3 regions of the Streptomyces sp. NPDC127092 genome follow, and region 3 is predicted to be linked to each of the others. Evidence: riboswitches for the same ligand, from Rfam matches in the RefSeq annotation. Region 3 holds a riboswitch; each other region holds the start of a gene.
The links. Region 3 has a riboswitch for cyclic di-AMP ahead of ACFWJO_RS30205 (M23 family metallopeptidase). Riboswitches for the same ligand answer to the same signal wherever they lie in the genome.
Positions count from the first base shown of each region.

Region 1 (5,633 bases), on a different contig from region 3:
CGAACAGCGCCGCGAGGTCATCGAGGAGGAGGTCCCGGCCCGCGCTCTGATGGCGGCCTACCGGCTGCCGCACGACGGCACGCGCGCGTGCGACGCGGCCGACCTGGCCCTGACCGTCCTCGGCGGCGGCGAGTCCTCCCGCCTGCACAACCGGCTGGTCCGCCGCGACCGCACCGCCGTGGCCGCCGGCTTCGGCCTGCTGCGGCTCGCCGGCGCGCCCTCGCTCGGCTGGCTGGACGTCAAGACCTCCGGCGGCGTCGAGGTGCCGCAGATCGAGGCGGCCGTCGACGAGGAGCTCGCCCGGTTCGCCGCCGAGGGCCCCACGCCCGAGGAGATGGAGCGCGCCCAGGCCCAGTTGGAGCGCGAGTGGCTGGACCGGCTCGGCACCGTCGCCGGCCGCGCCGACGAACTGTGCCGGTACGCGGTGCTCTTCGGCGACCCGCAGCTGGCCTTGACCGCCGTCGACCGGGTCCTCGACATCACCGCCGAGGAGGTGCAGGAGGTCGCCAAGGCCCGGCTGCGCCCGGACAACCGCGCCGTCCTGGTCTACGAGCCGGTGGGCGACACCGCCGAGGAGACCGACAGCGACGAGGAAGAGGGAGCGGACCGGTGACCGACGCCGCCACGTCTTTGACCAGCATGACCTTCCACCCGCAGCCCACCCCGGGCGAGGCGAAGCCCTGGGCCTTCCCGGCCCCGGAGCGCGGCGCGCTCGACAACGGCCTGACCGTGCTGCGCTGCCACCGCCCCGGCCAGCAGGTGGTGGCCGTCGAGATCTTCCTCGACGCCCCGCTGGACGCCGAGCCCGAGGGCCTGGACGGCGTCGCCACGATCATGGCGAGGGCCCTGTCCGAGGGCACCGACCAGCACTCGGCCGAGGAGTTCGCCGCCGAGCTGGAGCGCTGCGGCGCCACGCTGGACGCGCACGCCGACCACCCCGGCGTACGGGTCTCGCTCGAGGTGCCGGTCTCCCGGCTGCCCAAGGCGCTCGGCCTGCTCTCGGAGGCGCTGATCGCCCCGGCGTTCGCCGAGTCCGAGGTCGAGCGGCTGGTGCGCAACCGGCTGGACGAGATCCCGCACGAGACGGCCAACCCGGCCCGCCGTGCCGCCAAGCAGCTCTCCAAGGAGCTGTTCCCGGCCGCCTCGCGCATGTCCCGGCCGCGCCAGGGCACCGAGGAGACCGTCGCCGCGATCGACGCCGCCGCCGTCCGCGCCTTCTACGACGCGTACGTCCGTCCGGCCGCCGCCACCGCCGTCGTGGTCGGCGACCTGACCGGCGTCGACCTCGACAAGGTCCTCGCCGAGACCCTGGGCGCCTGGAGCGGCAAGCCGGCCGCGCCGCGCCCGATGCCGCCCGTCACGGCCGACGACACCGGCCGGGTCGTCATCGTGGACCGGCCCGGCGCTGTCCAGACGCAGCTGCTCATCGGCCGCGTCGGCCCGGACCGCCACGACAGCGTGTGGGCGGCCCAGGTGCTCGGCACGTACTGCCTCGGCGGCACCCTCACCTCCCGCCTGGACCGCGTCCTGCGCGAGGAGAAGGGCTACACGTACGGCGTGCGGGCCTTCGGCCAGGTGCTGCGCTCCGACGGCGCCGGCAACGGCGCGTCGATGCTCGCCATCAGCGGCTCGGTCGACACTCCCAACACGGGCCCGGCACTTGACGACCTGTGGAAGGTGCTGCGCACCCTGGCCGCCGAGGGCCTGACGGACGCGGAGCGCGACGTGGCCGTGCAGAACCTGGTGGGCGTGGCACCGCTGAAGTACGAGACGGCCGCGTCCGTCGCCGGGACGCTGGCCGACCAGGTCGAGCAGCACCTCCCGGACGACTACCAGGCGCAGTTGTACGCGCGGCTGGCCGAGACGGGCACGGTGGAGGCGACCGCGGCCGTGGTCAACGCCTTCCCGGTGGACCGGCTCGTGACGGTCCTGGTCGGCGACGCGGCGCAGATCGCGGAGCCGGTGCGGGCGCTCGGCATCGGTGAAGTGACCGTCGTCAGCGGCTGATTGAGCCGCCGCACCCGGTTTCGAGGACCCTGACGACCCGGTTAGTCAGGGTCCTCCCGTATGTCCCTATTGCCAAGGAGTGTGATCTTCTGCCCTGTGGCATGTCTTACAAACTGGGCTGTCTGTTTGGCGATTGACAGAAGATCGGCCTAGCGTCGACCCGGCTGTCCGGCCGTTGCACGACGCCGCATCCGCGGCAACGGACAGTCATCGCCGAGTCCCCGCAAGGCGCGAGCCTGGGGAGCCGGGGACCCACGCGCAGTCCCTGGGGTGAATCGGACGCCTTCGCTCAGGCGGAGGGGCCCGTAGGAGACCTTCCTGCTCCGAACCCGTCAGCTAACCCGGTAGGCGAGAGGGAAGGAAAGGATCAGCCACTACATGGCGTTCACCCGTGCCACCGGGAAGCATCGTGGTCCGAGCCGGCTGGCTCGTCGAGGCGCCGGCATCGCCGGCGTGGCGACGCTCGCCACCACCGGTGTGATCGGCACCCTCGCCTCCCCGGCGCTCGCCGCCGACACGGACGACACCTCCCTCGAGGACACAGGCCTCACCCAGGTGATCGCCGAGGACTCCCTCGCCGAGCGCGTCGACGCCCAGGCCGCCGCCCAGGAGAAGGCCGCCGCCGAGGCCGAGGCCCGCGTCAAGGCCGCCGCCGAGGCGAAGCGCAAGGCCGAGGCCCGCGCCAAGGAGATCCGCGAGGCCAAGGAGCGCGCCGCCCGCGAGGCGGAGCGCAAGCGCCTCGCCTCCTTCCAGCTCCCCGTCGCCGGCTCGTACGTGACCACCGGCTACAAGACCGGCGGCTCGCTCTGGTCCTCCGGCAGCCACTCCGGCATCGACTTCCACGCCGCCTACGGCAGCAAGGTCGTCTCCGTCGGCTCCGGCACCGTCGTCGAGGCCGGCTGGGGCGGCGCGTACGGCAACAACATCGTGATCCGGATGAACGACGGCACGTACACCCAGTACGGCCACCTCTCCGCCATCACCGTCCGCGTCGGCCAGAAGGTCACGCCGGGCGAGCAGATCGGCGTCTCCGGCTCGTCCGGCAACTCCACCGGCCCGCACCTCCACTTCGAGGCGCGCACCGGCGCGGACTACGGCTCCGACATCAACCCGATCTCCTACCTGCGCGCACGCGGCGTCAACGTCTGACGCACCCCGTACGGACATCCGGCACGGGCGTCCGGCGCGGGCTTCCGGGGCGCGAATCCCGCGCGGTCCGGCGCGCGCATCCCGCACGAAAGCCCCGGCTCGAAACGAGCCGGGGCTTTTTGCGTTCTTTGTCACCGGGCGGCATCGGAAATTCCGCCGTCCTGCAATAGAGTCGCCGGACAGGCGCCGCCCGACGGGGGTTTAGCGCGGACGAATTCGGAGGTCGGACATGCGCATTCCCGCGCACTCGGTATGCACGGCGATCCGGGACGACATCGTCTCCGGGGTGTACGCGCGGGGCGCCAGACTGACCGAGGAACAGCTCGCCCGCCGCTACGGCGTCTCCCGCGTCCCGGTCCGCGAGGCGCTGCGCACCCTGGAGTCGGAAGGCTTCGTCGTGACCCGCCGGCACGCCGGCGCGCATGTCGCCGAGCCCACCGTGCAGGAGGCCGCCGACCTGCTCGACATGCGCTCCCTGCTGGAGCCGCTGGGTGCGGCCCGGGCCGCCCAGCGGCGCACCGACGCCCACCTCAAGGTGCTGCGGGGCCTGGTCAGACTCGGGCAGGAGCGGGCCAGGAGCGGCCGCGGCGAGGACCTGGCGGCGCTCGGCGGCTGGTTCCACGAGACCCTCGCCCAGGCCTCGGGCAGTCCGCCGCTCACGACGCTGCTCACCCAGCTGCGCCACAAGATCGCCTGGATGTACGCGCTCGACCCGGCCGAGCGGCCCGCGGAGTCCTGGGCCGAGCATGGGGCCATCGTGGACGCCGTCGCCCGCCGCGACGCGGAACGGGCCCGGGCGCTGACCGCGCTGCACGTGGAGCGCGCGGCCCCGCTGTACCGGCTGAAACAGGCGGACCGGCCGCGTGTGAGGGTTTCGCAACATGCCGTAAACAGTCCGGGACCGCGGAATTAACGCGAGGGTCGTATACAAAGAGCCGGGAATTCTTTCCCGCTGTTCCGTGCTGCCCTGAATCGGAATTCCATGGCGCTTCGCTCCCGTCCATGACTTCCGGGCGGGCGGCAATACGGCAATACCCATTGCTGAATTTCCGTCGGACCGGAGCCCCGCCGCCGGGAAAGGAAAACGGCCGTGCCTGCCGGAGAACCGGAGGACACGGCCGCTTCGCGATCCGTCGTCGGGGAGGTGACGGGTCAGACGGTCTCGGGAAGCTCCTCGAGACCCTCGGCCACCAGCTTCGCCAGGCGGTCGAGCGCGGCCTCGGCGCCGTCGGCGTCCGAAGCGAGCACGATCTCCTCGCCACCCTGGGCGCCCAGGCCGAGCACCGCGAGCATGGACGCGGCGTTGACCGGGTTGCCTTCGGCCTTGGCGATCGTCACGGGGACGCCGGCGGCCGTGGCGGCACGGACGAAGATGGAGGCGGGGCGGGCGTGCAGGCCCTCGGCCCAGCCGACGTTGACGCGGCGCTCAGCCATGGTGGTTGCCCTTCAACTTTCAGCGGTTGTCTAGACCAGTCTCTCACGGGTGACGACATGCTCGTACCGACCTTCGGCCCGACGCCGGCGGCCGATCGGCCCTCCCTACCTTGCACGGCGCGAACCCCGGGCGCGAGCGGTGCGCCGGTGCCGCGCGGGACCGTGCCCCGCACGGCCGGTGCCACTGTCGTACCCCGGCCGTACGCTTGCCCCATGCAGAGCGCGTCGGAAGAGTCGGGGCAGCCGGAGCACGCCTATCCCGACCACTGGGAAGCGGACGTGGTCCTCCGGGACGGCGGCACCGCGCGCATCAGGCCCATCACCGCCGACGACGCCGAGCGCCTGGTCAGCTTCTACGAGCAGGTGTCGGACGAGTCGAAGTACTACCGCTTCTTCGCGCCCTACCCGCGCCTCTCCGCCAAGGACGTCCACCGCTTCACCCACCACGACTTCGTCGACCGGGTCGGGCTCGCGGCGACCGTCGGCGGCGAGTTCATCGCCACCGTGCGCTACGACCGCATCAACGAGCTGGGCCGGCCCGCATCGGCACCCGCCGACGAGGCCGAGGTCGCCTTCCTCGTACAGGACGCCCACCAGGGCCGCGGCGTCGCCTCCGCGCTGCTCGAACACATCGCGGCGGTGGCCCGCGAACGCGGCATCCGCCGGTTCGCCGCCGAGGTGCTGCCGGCCAACACCAAGATGATCAAGGTCTTCACGGACGCCGGCTACACCCAGAAGCGCAGCTTCGAGGACGGCTCCGTCCGCCTCCACCTCGACCTGGAGCCCACCGACCGCTCGCTCGCCGTCCAGCGCGCCCGCGAACAGCGCGCCGAGGCCCGGTCCGTCCAGCGGCTCCTCGCCCCCGGCTCCGTCGCCGTGATCGGCGTCGGCCGCGCGCCCGGCGGCGTCGGCCGCACCGTGCTGCGCAACCTCCTCGACGGCGGATACACCGGCCGCGTCCACGCGGTGAACGCCGCGCTGGAGGAGGGCCGCCCGCACGAGCTGGAGGGCGTGCCCGCCTTCCGCTCCGTCGCCGACATCGG
Region 1 covers NZ_JBHXFE010000037.1:20,370-26,002, reverse strand. Annotated here, with positions in the region: gene ACFWJO_RS27065 (M16 family metallopeptidase) at 1-613, shown strand, start outside; gene ACFWJO_RS27060 (M16 family metallopeptidase) at 640-2,007, shown strand; cyclic di-AMP (ydaO/yuaA leader) riboswitch at 2,209-2,373, shown strand; gene ACFWJO_RS27055 (M23 family metallopeptidase) at 2,386-3,156, shown strand; gene ACFWJO_RS27050 (GntR family transcriptional regulator) at 3,386-4,069, shown strand; gene ACFWJO_RS27045 (HPr family phosphocarrier protein) at 4,309-4,590, opposite strand; gene ACFWJO_RS27040 (GNAT family N-acetyltransferase) at 4,804-5,633, shown strand, end outside.
Region 1: linked by a shared signal. The riboswitch ahead of ACFWJO_RS27055 (M23 family metallopeptidase) and the one ahead of ACFWJO_RS30205 (M23 family metallopeptidase) in region 3 are both predicted to bind cyclic di-AMP.

Region 2 (5,633 bases), on a different contig from region 3:
GCGTCACGGCGGTGGTCACGCCGCGTGTGACACGTATCAAAGCGGTCTTCCTCACGATCGGTCTCGTCACGACACGGGCACCACGGCAAGCCGTCGTTTCGGATCCCCCGGACTGCCCTCCGGGTGCCCCTCTCGCCCCCGGAGGACGGGAAGGAAGGGACGCGGGTTGCCTGATGGGACGTCACGATCGCGTCAGAAGCCGACCGTTGCGGCCGCGGAGAAAAGGCACGCGCCGCTTCGGCCGTCGCCCGGCTCCCACCGTGCCGGGATACGGCATGATGCTCGCATGGTGACGGGGGACGAGGCCCAGGAGGCCGCGGCCGAGGGCCGGTTGGTCGGCGGCCGCTACCGGCTCGACGAACGGCTCGGTTCGGGCGGCATGGGCACGGTGTGGGCCGGACACGACCTCCTCGTCCGGCGCGAGGTCGCCGTCAAGCAGGCCCACACGGCGCATGATCCGGCGCGCGTCGAACGGGTCTTGCGCGAGGCGCGCGCCGCGGCCCGCGTGAACCACCCGGGCGTGGTGACGGTGCACGACATCGTCATCGAGGACGGGCACCCGTGGATCGTCATGGAGCGGGTACGCGGAGAATCCCTCGCCGACCGGCTGGACCGCGAAGGCGTTCTGCCCGAAAGGGAGGCGGCCCGCGTCGCCCTGCGCGTCGTCGAGGCGCTGACGGCGGCTCACGAACGGGACGTGCTGCACCGTGACGTGAAGCCGGCCAACGTCCTGCTGCGCGAGGACGGCGGCGTCGTGCTCACGGACTTCGGCATCGCGTACATCACGGGCGAGAAGCCGCTCACGCAGACCGGGGAGTTCGTCGGCTCCCTCGCCTACACGGCGCCGGAGCGCATGGGCGGCCGGCGCCCGGAGCCCGCCTCCGACCTGTGGTCGCTCGGCGTCCTGCTGTTCCAGATGGTGGAGGGCTGGTCGCCGTTCCATCGCGAGTCGATGGAGGAGACGGTCACGGCCGTCGTCGTCGACGAGACCCCGCCGACCCGGCGGGCCGACGCCCTGGCGCCCGTCGTACACGCGCTGCTCTCCAAGAGTCCGGACGACCGTCCCTCGTCCGCTGAAGTGGCGGAGTTGCTACGGGCGGCGGCGGAGCGGCCCGCGGAGGAGGCCGCGGGGCAGACCTCGGCGGGGGCCGCGGGGCAGAACTCCGTAGCGGAGAGGTCGGCGGCGGAGAACCCCGTAGCGGAGAGCCCGGTAGGGGAGAACCCCGTAGCGGAGAGCCGGAAAGCGGAGAAGCCGGTAGGGGAGGAGCCCGTAGCGCAGGAGGTCGCAGCGGACGAAGGAGGCCCGTCCGTCGGGGCGGACTCGGTCCGGCCCGTGCCGGCCACCGCAGGACCGAGTGCCGACGTCGTGCCGGTCACCGGTGGGGCCCGCCCCGAGGTGCCGGGCTCCGGGCGGCGGTCGCCCGGGCCGTCGCGGGGGACGGTGCGCCGGAGGCTCCTGGCCGCCGCCGCGGCCTGTGTCCTGCTCGGCTCGCTCGGAGCCTGGGCGCTCACGCAGTGGAACGACGGGACCGCCCGTTCCGGCGCCTCGGGCCCCGGTTCGCACGGCAAGGCCACCACCTCGTCGTCACCCGCGGCGAAGGCGGAGGCGAGGACGACGGCGACCCCGGGCACGAAGCCCCCTCGCCCGCAGCCGGTGCGCGGATACCGCCTGGTCGAGGAGAGCGGATTCCAGGCCGAGGTCCCGGCCGCCTGGTCGGCGGCCCACAGGAACGCCCAGGGCCAGTACCGCTACACCCAGGGCGACCTGGAACTCGTCATCGTCCCGGGCCGCGACACGACGGCGCGCTTCTCCGACAAGCCCATCGTCTATCAGGAGGACCTCGAGCCGGAGCTGGCCCCCTGGCGCGCCTCCAGCTGGTCCAGCGCCAGCGGAATGCGCGTGATCGAGGTCGGTGCGACGCAGTACGCCACCGGTGACTTCACCTGGGCGGACGACCGGGGGCGCGAGCTGTTCGTCCGCAACGCGGCCGTGCTCATCGCGGGCAGCTACCACCTCGTGATCGTCATCGGGCCCGAAAGCCGGCGCGACGAGGTCGGGAAGGTCCATGACCACGTCCTGGGGACGTACCGCAGGGCGACGTGAGCGCCCTGGCTCCCGGGACCGAGCCCCGTGCGTACCGCGTGGTGCAGGAGGCGCCGACCGACGTGATCACGCACGCCCTCGTCGTCCGGGCGGCCGGCGCGCTGACCGGCGAAAGGCCCGCCGTCGCGTTGAGGTACCGTCGACCCGCCCCAACAGCACGCCCTGACCACCCCGTTCGGTTCGTCGCGCGCCACGGGCCGAGCCCAGACACGTCGAGGAGACGCGACCATGACCCGTGCGGACGGACCGCGGCCGGCCCCCGAAGCGATACCGCTCGACCTCCCCGTGGACGGGACGACGCTCCGCGTGCTGCGCTTCGGCACGGGTCCGCGGACCGCGGTCGCCGCCCACGGCATCTCGGCCTCGGGGATGTCCTTCGCGGCCGTCGCCCGGCACCTGCCGGCGGACTGGTCGCTGTACGCGGTCGACCTGCGCGGCCGCGGCGGCAGCTCGACCGCCTCCGGTCCGTACGGCATCGACCGGCACGCCGCCGACCTCGTGACGGCGGCCCGGGCCTGGGGCGACGGCGGGCCCGTGGTCCTGACCGGCCAGTCCATGGGCGCGTACGTGGCGCTGCGCGCCGCCGCCCGGGCGCCCGGCCTCTTCGAGCGCCTCCTGCTGATCGACGGCGGCCTGCCGATCCCGCTGCCCGCCGACGCGGACCCCGACGCGGTGCTGGCGGCCAGCCTGGGACCGGCGCTCGCCCGGCTCTCGATGACGTACGACAGCGACCAGGCCTACGTCGACTTCTTCCGCGCCCACCCGGCGCTCGGGCCGCACTGGAACGCGGACATCGAGTCGTACGTCCGCTACGACCTCACCGGCCCCGAAGGCGCCCGCCGTTCCCGGGCCCAGGAGGCGGCCGTCCGACAGGACGGGCGCGAACTCCTCACCGGCGCCGCGTCGTTCGGCACCGACCTGGCGGGCCTGAAGGTGCCCGCCCTGCTGCTGCACGCGCCGCTCGGGCTGCTCGGCGAGGCCCCCGGCATGCTGCCGCCCGCGCTCGTCGACCACTGGACCGCGCAGGCGCCGAACCTGACCGCCGAGTTCGTGCCGGACTGCAACCACTACACGATCCTCATGGGCGAGCCGGCCCGCCTGGTCGCGGAACGGCTGGTGGCGCCGCACGGCCGCGCCTGACGCACTCCATTGCAGGGCAAAACGGACGATGTCCGGTTATTCCCCTGCAATGCCGGAATGCGGATCTGATTCCACAAGCGGGTATTTCGCTCTCCAGTAAAGGGCCCGGTCGGCGCGCGTGATCTGAATCACGCCGGACCGGGCCCTCCTGCTGCTGGCGGAGCGTCAGGTGCCGTATTGCGGAAAACGGTTGGTGCGGCGACGCGTACCGGGCGGAATGATCCTTTCGTAATTCCTGCTAGATCAATTTTCCGCAAGGAATTCCCGCCTTGTTTTCCGGATTTGTTTTCGCATAGCGTCGCCCCGCAACCGGACGGAAACGCCGAATCCTGCCGCCGTCCGGGCGACCGCACTCACCACACATCCGGCAGGAGCGGGGGACCCAGGTTTGCCGCCGGTCCCGGTCTCCGGGGACGGCTCGGGGTGAAGCCGCGCACGCCGCGGCCGGGCATCTCCTGCCCGAACCCGACAGCTCACCTCGCAGGCGGAGGAGAGGAACCCGCCATGCGTGGACACGGCAAGCACCGCCGCCCCAAGAACGTCCCGCTCACCCGCGGCATCGCCGCCGTGAGCCTCACCGGCAGCGCCGCCCTCGCGCTTCCGCTGGCCGGAGCCACCAGCGCGGCCGCGGCCGCTCCGCAGGGCACGCACTCCGTCGCAGTGGCAAAGCCCGCGGTTTCGGCGGCCCTCCAGTCGGTCACGGCGAACGCCTCGAAGGCGGCCTCCCGGGTCGCGCCGGTGAAGTATTCCGTAGTCGCCGGCGACTCGCTCTCGAAGATCGCCGGGAAGTACGGGGTGAAGGGCGGCTGGAAGAAGCTCTACCGCGACAACCGGAAGGTCGTCGGCAAGGACCCCGGTCTCATCCGGCCCGGCCAGAAGCTCTCCGTCGCCGCCACCCGGACCGCGCCCCGCCCGGCGGCCCCGGCCCCCGCCACCCGCGCCTCCGTCACCACGCGCTCCGCCGCCTCCGCCCCGGCCCCGGCCGTCAAGGCCGCCGCCACCGCCGCCACCAAGGCCGCGTCCGCGAGCACCGCCGGCTACACGTACGCCGACAACCTCGAGGGCTGGATCCGCGAGTCCCTCGACATCATGGCCCGCGAGGGCATCCCCGGCACGTTCGACGGCATCTACCGCAACATCATGCGCGAGTCGTCCGGCAACCCCCGCGCGATCAACAACTGGGACTCGAACGCCCTCGCCGGCACCCCGTCCAAGGGCCTGCTCCAGGTGATCGACCCCACCTTCCAGGCCTACCACGTCGCGGGCACCGCCAACGACCCCTACGACCCCGTGGCCAACATCACGGCCGCCTGCAACTACGCCGCCGCCCGCTACGGCTCGATCGACAACGTCTTCGGCGCGTACTGACCGACCGGTTCACCGCCACGGCACGGCCGGGCAGCCCTCAGGGGCCGCCCGGCCGTGCCGTTCCCCACCGTTCCCGCACGTCGATGAAACCTTCCGGCCGTCTCTTCCGTCCTCCCCTGCGGGAGCCGTTCGGGACGAAGACGCTGGGAGTGGGCACCGCATGGGGCTGAAGGGCAAGTACACCGCACACATAGCCGTGGTGGCTTCGGCGGTCGCGATCGGTCTGGCCTCGTGGGGGGCCGCCGCGCTGACGGACACCGAGGCCGAGGCCCGGGCGGGGGAGCGGCAGGAGCAGCGGGTGCCGGCCGGGGACGCCAAGGGCCCGGCGCAGGTGCCGCCGGTGAAGGTCCCTCAGAGCATCGCGCACGCCGCCGAGGCGGGCGGAACGTCGGTGAACATCACCATCGACGACGGTCCCGACCCGCGGTGGACGCCCCAGGTGCTCGACATCCTCAAGGAGAACGACGTCAAGGCCGTGTTCTGCATGGTCGGTCCGCGGGCGAAGGAGTTCCCCGAACTGGTCAAGCGGGTCGTGGCCGAGGGACACCGGCTCTGCGACCACACCGTGTCCCACGACACCACCATGGACAAGAAGCCCGTCGACTACCAGAAGCAGCAGATCCTCGACGCGAAGCGGATGATCGAGGAGGCGGCCGGCGGAGCGAAGGTGGAGTACTACCGCGCCCCCGGCGGCGCGTTCACCCCGAACAGCCGGCGCATCGCCGCCGAGGCCGGGATGCGGCCGCTCGGCTGGAACGTGGACACCAAGGACTTCGAGCTGCCGGGCACCGGCGCCATCGTCAACACGGTGAAGCAGGAGCTGTCCAACGGACCGACGATCCTCTTCCACGACGGCGGCGGCGACCGCGCCCAGACCGTCGCGGCGCTGAAGCAGGTGCTGCCGTGGCTGAAGGAACAGGGCCACCCGACCAGCTTCCCGGTGCGGACCACGCCCTGAACCGCCGGACACCGCCCGGGCGGGCAGGGTCCGGGCCGGACCCCGCCTGAGGACCGTCCGGCG
Region 2 covers NZ_JBHXFE010000051.1:54,748-60,380, forward strand. Annotated here, with positions in the region: gene ACFWJO_RS31975 (hypothetical protein) at 1-40, opposite strand, end outside; gene ACFWJO_RS31980 (protein kinase) at 287-2,104, shown strand; gene ACFWJO_RS31985 (alpha/beta fold hydrolase) at 2,333-3,244, shown strand; cyclic di-AMP (ydaO/yuaA leader) riboswitch at 3,555-3,744, shown strand; gene ACFWJO_RS31990 (transglycosylase SLT domain-containing protein) at 3,749-4,612, shown strand; gene ACFWJO_RS31995 (polysaccharide deacetylase family protein) at 4,773-5,570, shown strand.
Region 2: linked by a shared signal. The riboswitch ahead of ACFWJO_RS31990 (transglycosylase SLT domain-containing protein) and the one ahead of ACFWJO_RS30205 (M23 family metallopeptidase) in region 3 are both predicted to bind cyclic di-AMP.

Region 3 (5,633 bases):
GTGTCGTTCCGGCTGACGTGCGTGGTGGCCGCGCTGCTGTTCGCCGCGCTGACCCTCGTACAGCTGAGGCATCTGCCCGTACGGCACGAGGACGGCGCGCCGGGCGGGCCGGGCGGGCAGGCGCGGGGGCAGTTCCGGACGGTGCTCGCCAACCGGGTCTTCTGGCTGTTCTCGCTGGCCATGACCGGTTCGTACGTGCTGTCCTTCCAGGTCTATCTGGCGCTGCCGCTCGCCGCGGGCGGCACGGCGGCGACGACCGCCCTGTTCGCGGTGTCGGCGCTGGTCGCGCTCGCCGGGCAGCTGAGGATCACCGCCTGGTGCAAGGCGCGGCTCAGCCGGGAGCGGTGTCTGGTGCTCGGGCTCGCCCTGATGGGGGCGGCGTTCCTGGTGCCGGCCGCCCTGGGGCGCTCGCTGCCCGCGCTGCTGCTGTGCGCGGCGGTCCTGGCGGTCGCGAACGCGGTGCTCTACCCGTTCGAGATGGACACGGTCGTCGCCCTGTCCGAGGGCCGCTGGGTCGCCACCCACTACGGGCTGTACAACACGGTCTGCGGGGTCGGCATCACCCTGGGGAACCTGGGGACGGGCGCGCTGCTCGACGTGACGGGCTGGTCGGCGGCGCCCTGGCTGGTGCTGTGCGCGGTCGGCCTCGGCTGCGCGGCGGCCATGGCGGCCCTGGCGCGGGGCGGGCGGCTCGCCGTACGCCAACCGGCCGAGGAGGAGTCGCCGAGCCGTACGGCCTGACGGCACCCTGAGGTGGGCGCGGTACGGTCCGCCGCCGCGGTCGGACGGACGGGCCGGCCGACCGACCGGGCAGGAGAGCACAGGTGCGGCGAGCAGCGGCGGCCGGCGGGGCGGACGGTGAGGGCCCGGGCGGCGGCGCGAGCCCGTACCGCGGTGCCCGGCGCTTCCTGCGGGCCCTGCCTCCGCTGCTGATCCTGGGTGGCGTGGTGTACGACGTGGCCACGCCGCCCACCTACTCGGCGGCGCCGCTGTACTCGGCGGCGCCGCTGATCGCGGCCCCGTTCTTCTCCACGCTGACGACGCTGCTCACGGGGCTCGCCGCGGTCCTCGCGAGCATCGGACTGCACTTCTACAACGGGACGGCGGACACGATCCCGGCGTTGACGGAGGTGCTGACGGTCGTCACGGTCTCGGCGCTCGCCGTGCTGATCAACCGGGTGGCGCGGCGCAGCGGGCAACGGCTCGCGTCCGCGAGGGTGATCGCCGAGACGGCGCAGAAGGCGGTGCTGCCCACGCCGCCCGAGCGGATCGGCGGGCTGCAGATCGCGGCCCGGTACGAGGCGGCGCAGGCGGACGCGTTCATCGGCGGCGACCTGTTCGCGGTGCAGGACACCCCGCACGGGGTGCGGCTCGTGGTGGGCGACGTGCGGGGCAAGGGCCTCGACGCGGTGGAGGCGGTGGCGGTGATCATCGGCGCCTTCCGGGAGGCGGCCGAGCAGGAGTCGACGCTGGAGGGCGTGGCGGCGCGCCTGGAGAGGGCGCTGGCGCGGGAGGGCGCGCGGCGCGCGGGCCTGGACGCGTTCGAGGGCTTCACGACGGCGGTGCTCGCCGAGATCCCGGGCGGCGACCGGGTGGTGCGGGTGGTCAACCGGGGCCATCCCGAGCCGTTGCTGCTGCACGCCGACGGTGGTGTGGAGCCGCTGCGGCCGAGCGAGGCCGCGCTGCCGCTGGGCATGGGGGATCTGGGCGGGGGACCGGACCGGGCGGACGTGACGCCGTATCCGCAGGGCGCGACGCTGCTGTTCCACACGGACGGCCTGTCGGAGGCGCGGGACGCGGCAGGGGTGTTCTACGACCCTGCCGAGCGGCTGGCGGGGCGGATCTTCCCGGGGCCGGACGAGCTGCTCGACGCGCTGGTGGCGGACGTGCGCCGGCACACGGACGGGGGCACGACGGACGACATGGCGCTGCTGGCGGTGAGCCGCCGGGCGGCGGGGCAGCCGGAGCGGCGGCGGACGATGCCGGTGGTACCGCCGGACGGGGCGGGCCGCAGCGGCCGGAGGCCGTCTCGCCGCGACCTCCGGGCGGGCGGTGACCGGCCGTAGTCGGTGGGTGTCCCTCCGATAACAATTGACGTAACGTCAGATCGGGGGTTTGCTGCTGACGTGTTTCTGAGTGGGGGTCAAATCGGGCGATGCCCTCTCAATTCAGCTAATGATCAAGAGGAACGGCTTGGAATCGGGCGGCCGTGTCTATTAACGTTCGATAACGCAGCGCGGTCGTCCCAGCCGTCGCAAGAGACGGCACCGTGCGCGCGCGCCGAATCCCGCAAGGGAACCGGGGAACCACCACTTGGGGTGAATCGGGCCCCACCGCACTCGTCCGACTCGTGTGACCCGTGCGGCACGGCCCGTAGGAGACCTTCCTGCTCCGAACCCGTCAGCTAACCCGGTAGGCGAGAAGGAAGGAAAGGAGAGCGCCTCCGTGGCGTCCAACACCCCGGCTCCGCAAGCCCCCTTCACCTCCTACGACGCCCCCGGCGCGGCGGGCGCCCTGGACGGGGCCGCGGAGGAGTGGAACCCCACCGAGGACTCCCTGCGGGACCGGACCCGCTCCGGCGGACGCCACCGCGTCGTCAAGCAGCGCTCCAACTTCGCCCGTTCCTCCACCGTGCTCGGTGTCGGCGTCATCGCCGCCGTCGGCGCCGGCGGCCTGGCCACCGCCCAGCAGAAGCCCCCGGTCTCGATAGCGCTTCCGGACCTGAACCTGCCCGACGCCTCCGAACTGCCGGGCGTCGGCGACCTGATCGGCTCGGACGCCGAGGACAAGGGCGCCGCGGACACCGCCGGCAACAACGCCCAGCCGCTCACCGCGCTCACCTACACCACCGCCGCCGACCAGGGCGCCGGCGCGGACGCGCGGACCGAGACCAAGACGTCGACCGACGCCGGCGAGGCGCTGCGCGCCCGCATCCTTCAGCAGGCCGAGCAGCAGCAGGCCGCCGCCGACGCCGCCGCCAAGGAAGCGGCGGAGAAGGCCGCGGCCGAGAAGGCGGCGGCGGAGGCCGAGGCCAAGGCCGACGCGGCGGAGAAGGCGGCCGCCGAGGCCAAGCGGAAGGCCGAGGAGGAGGCCGCGGCCAAGGCCGAGGCCGAGCGCCTCGCCCAGCTCGCCGCCAGCTACGCGCTGCCGACCTCCTCGTACACGATCACCTCGACCTACGGCCAGGCCGGCTCGATGTGGTCCTCCGGCTACCACACCGGCCTGGACTTCGCCGCTCCCACCGGCACCCCGGTCAAGGCCGTCCACGGCGGCACCGTGCAGTCCGCCGGCTGGTCCGGCGCGTACGGCTACCGCATCGTCCTGCAGCTGGAGGACGGCACCGAGGTCTGGTACTGCCACCTCTCGTCGATGACCGTCGGCGCCGGCCAGTCCGTCGGCACCGGCGAGACCATCGGCCGCGTCGGCGCCACCGGCAACGTCACCGGCCCCCACCTCCACCTCGAGGTGCACACCCCGTCCGGCGACGGCATCGACCCGGCGGCGTGGCTGAACTCCAAGGGCCTGAGCGTCTGACGCGCGGGGTCGGATACCCGCGTGACCGCGTGACCGCGTGACCGCGTGGACCGTCTGGTCCCAGTGATCCTTCCGCATCGCCGGAATAGGCCCGGTGGTGCGGGAGGTTGACCGACCCATGACCTCTCTTCGCCAGCTGGGCACCTCCGACCTGCACGTCTTCCCGCTCGCCCTCGGCGGCAACGTCTTCGGCTGGAGCGCCGACGAGGCGCAGTCCTTCGCCGTCCTCGACGCCTACGCCGCCGCCGGCGGCAACTTCGTCGACACCGCGGACGTCTACTCGGCCTGGGCCGAGGGCAACGAGGGCGGCGAGTCCGAGACCGTCATCGGCCGCTGGCTCGCCTCCCGCGGCAACCGCTCCGACATCCTCGTCGCCACCAAGGTCGGTGCCCACCCGCAGTACAAGGGCCTGAGCGCCACCACCATCAAGGCCGCCGCCGAGGAGTCGCTGCGCCGCCTCGGCACCGACCACATCGACCTCTACTACACGCACTTCGACGACGAGTCGGTGCCGGTGGAGGAGATCGTCACCGCCCTCGACCAGCTGGTGAAGGACGGCAAGGTGCGGGCCGTCGCCGCCTCCAACATCTCCCCGGAGCGGCTGCGCGCCTCCCTCGACTTCGCCGAGGCCGAGGGCCTCGCCCGTTACGTCGCCCTGCAGCCCCAGTACAACCTGGTGTCCCGCGAGACCTACGAGGGTCCGCTCCTCGACACCGCCGCGCAGGCCGGGCTCGCGGCCGTGCCGTACTACGGGCTCGCCGCCGGCTTCCTGACCGGCAAGTACCGCCCCGGCGCCACCGTCTCCAGCGTCCGCGCCGCGGGCGCCGGCAAGCACCTGGAGACCGAGCGCGGCCGGAAGGTGCTCGCGGCGCTCGACGCGGTCGCCGCGGCGCACGACGCCGAGCCCGCCACCGTGGCCCTCGCCTGGCTGGCCTCCCGTCCGACGGTCGCCGCCCCGATCGCCTCGGCCCGCACGGTCGAGCAGCTTCCCGCGCTGGTCGCGGTGGCCGACCTGACCCTGACGGAGGCGGAACTCGCCACGCTCACGGAGGCCTCCGAGGCACCCGCCGCCTGATCCGGGCCTGCCCGGGGGCGGTCCAGGGCTCGCGCGTGGCGGTCCGGTCGGTGCGGGGTCGCTAGCCGCGGTACGGGTTGTAGCCGCCGTAGTCCAGGTACTGCGGCGGCACCCACACCCGGCCGGTCGCCCGGGCCGCGTACGTCAGCGCGGGCGAGGCCACCCGCCGGCGCTGCCACAGGTGGTGCAGCAGCTCCTGCTCGCGGACCGCGAAGTCCGGCGCGGCCTGCCCGCGCCGCGCGCGGTGGCGCAGGAACGCCAGGGTGGTCGCGAACGCCTCGTACTCGCCGACGGCCTGCGCGCCCGGCTTGCCGAAGGTCCGGGCCGCGTAGCCGCGGGCCATCGCGCGGGCCCGCATCGAGGAGAGCGCGAGCGGTTCGTCGTGCGCGAGCCAGCCGGCCGTCGCGTAGGCCGGGAGCTCGCCGGATATCGTGCGCAGCTCCTTCTGCCGGCTCCATATCGCGAGCCAGGTGAGCAGCCCGAAGACCGGCACCATGAACATCCCGTAGACGAGGACGAACGCCAGCGGGTGGAAGGTCGCCGAGCCGTTCCACAGCGCGTGCAGGCCCATGGCGAGGAGCAGGCCGGCGAACGGCAGCAGCCAGAGGCGGGTGCGGCGGAACCGGGCGGCGGCCGGGAGCAGCGCGGCGAAGCCGAGGCCGAGGCCGGTGAGCGAGGTGAACAGCGGGTGCGCGAACGGGGACATGATGACCCGGGCGAAGAAGGTGGCCACGGTGACCGAGCCGACGCCGCCGGCGCCGAACTCCTGGTCCTCGCCGAAGGCGTTGCCCAAATAGAGGATGTTCTCGGTGAAGGCGAAGCCGGTGGCCGTGAACCCCGCGTAGACCAGGCCGTCGACCGGGCCCGTGAAGTCTCTGCGGCGGAAGAGGAAGAGCAGCAGCAGCGCCGCTCCCTTGGCGGTCTCCTCCACGACGGGCGCGACGGCGGTGGCGCCGAGGGACTCGGCGGAGCCGGGGTCTGCGGTGGCGCTGCTGATCCACTCCACGGCGAAGGAGTTGGCGAG
Region 3 covers NZ_JBHXFE010000045.1:42,288-47,920, forward strand. Annotated here, with positions in the region: gene ACFWJO_RS30195 (MFS transporter) at 1-741, shown strand, start outside; gene ACFWJO_RS30200 (PP2C family protein-serine/threonine phosphatase) at 825-2,066, shown strand; cyclic di-AMP (ydaO/yuaA leader) riboswitch at 2,269-2,434, shown strand; gene ACFWJO_RS30205 (M23 family metallopeptidase) at 2,446-3,534, shown strand; gene ACFWJO_RS30210 (aldo/keto reductase) at 3,653-4,609, shown strand; gene ACFWJO_RS30215 (PrsW family intramembrane metalloprotease) at 4,671-5,633, opposite strand, start outside.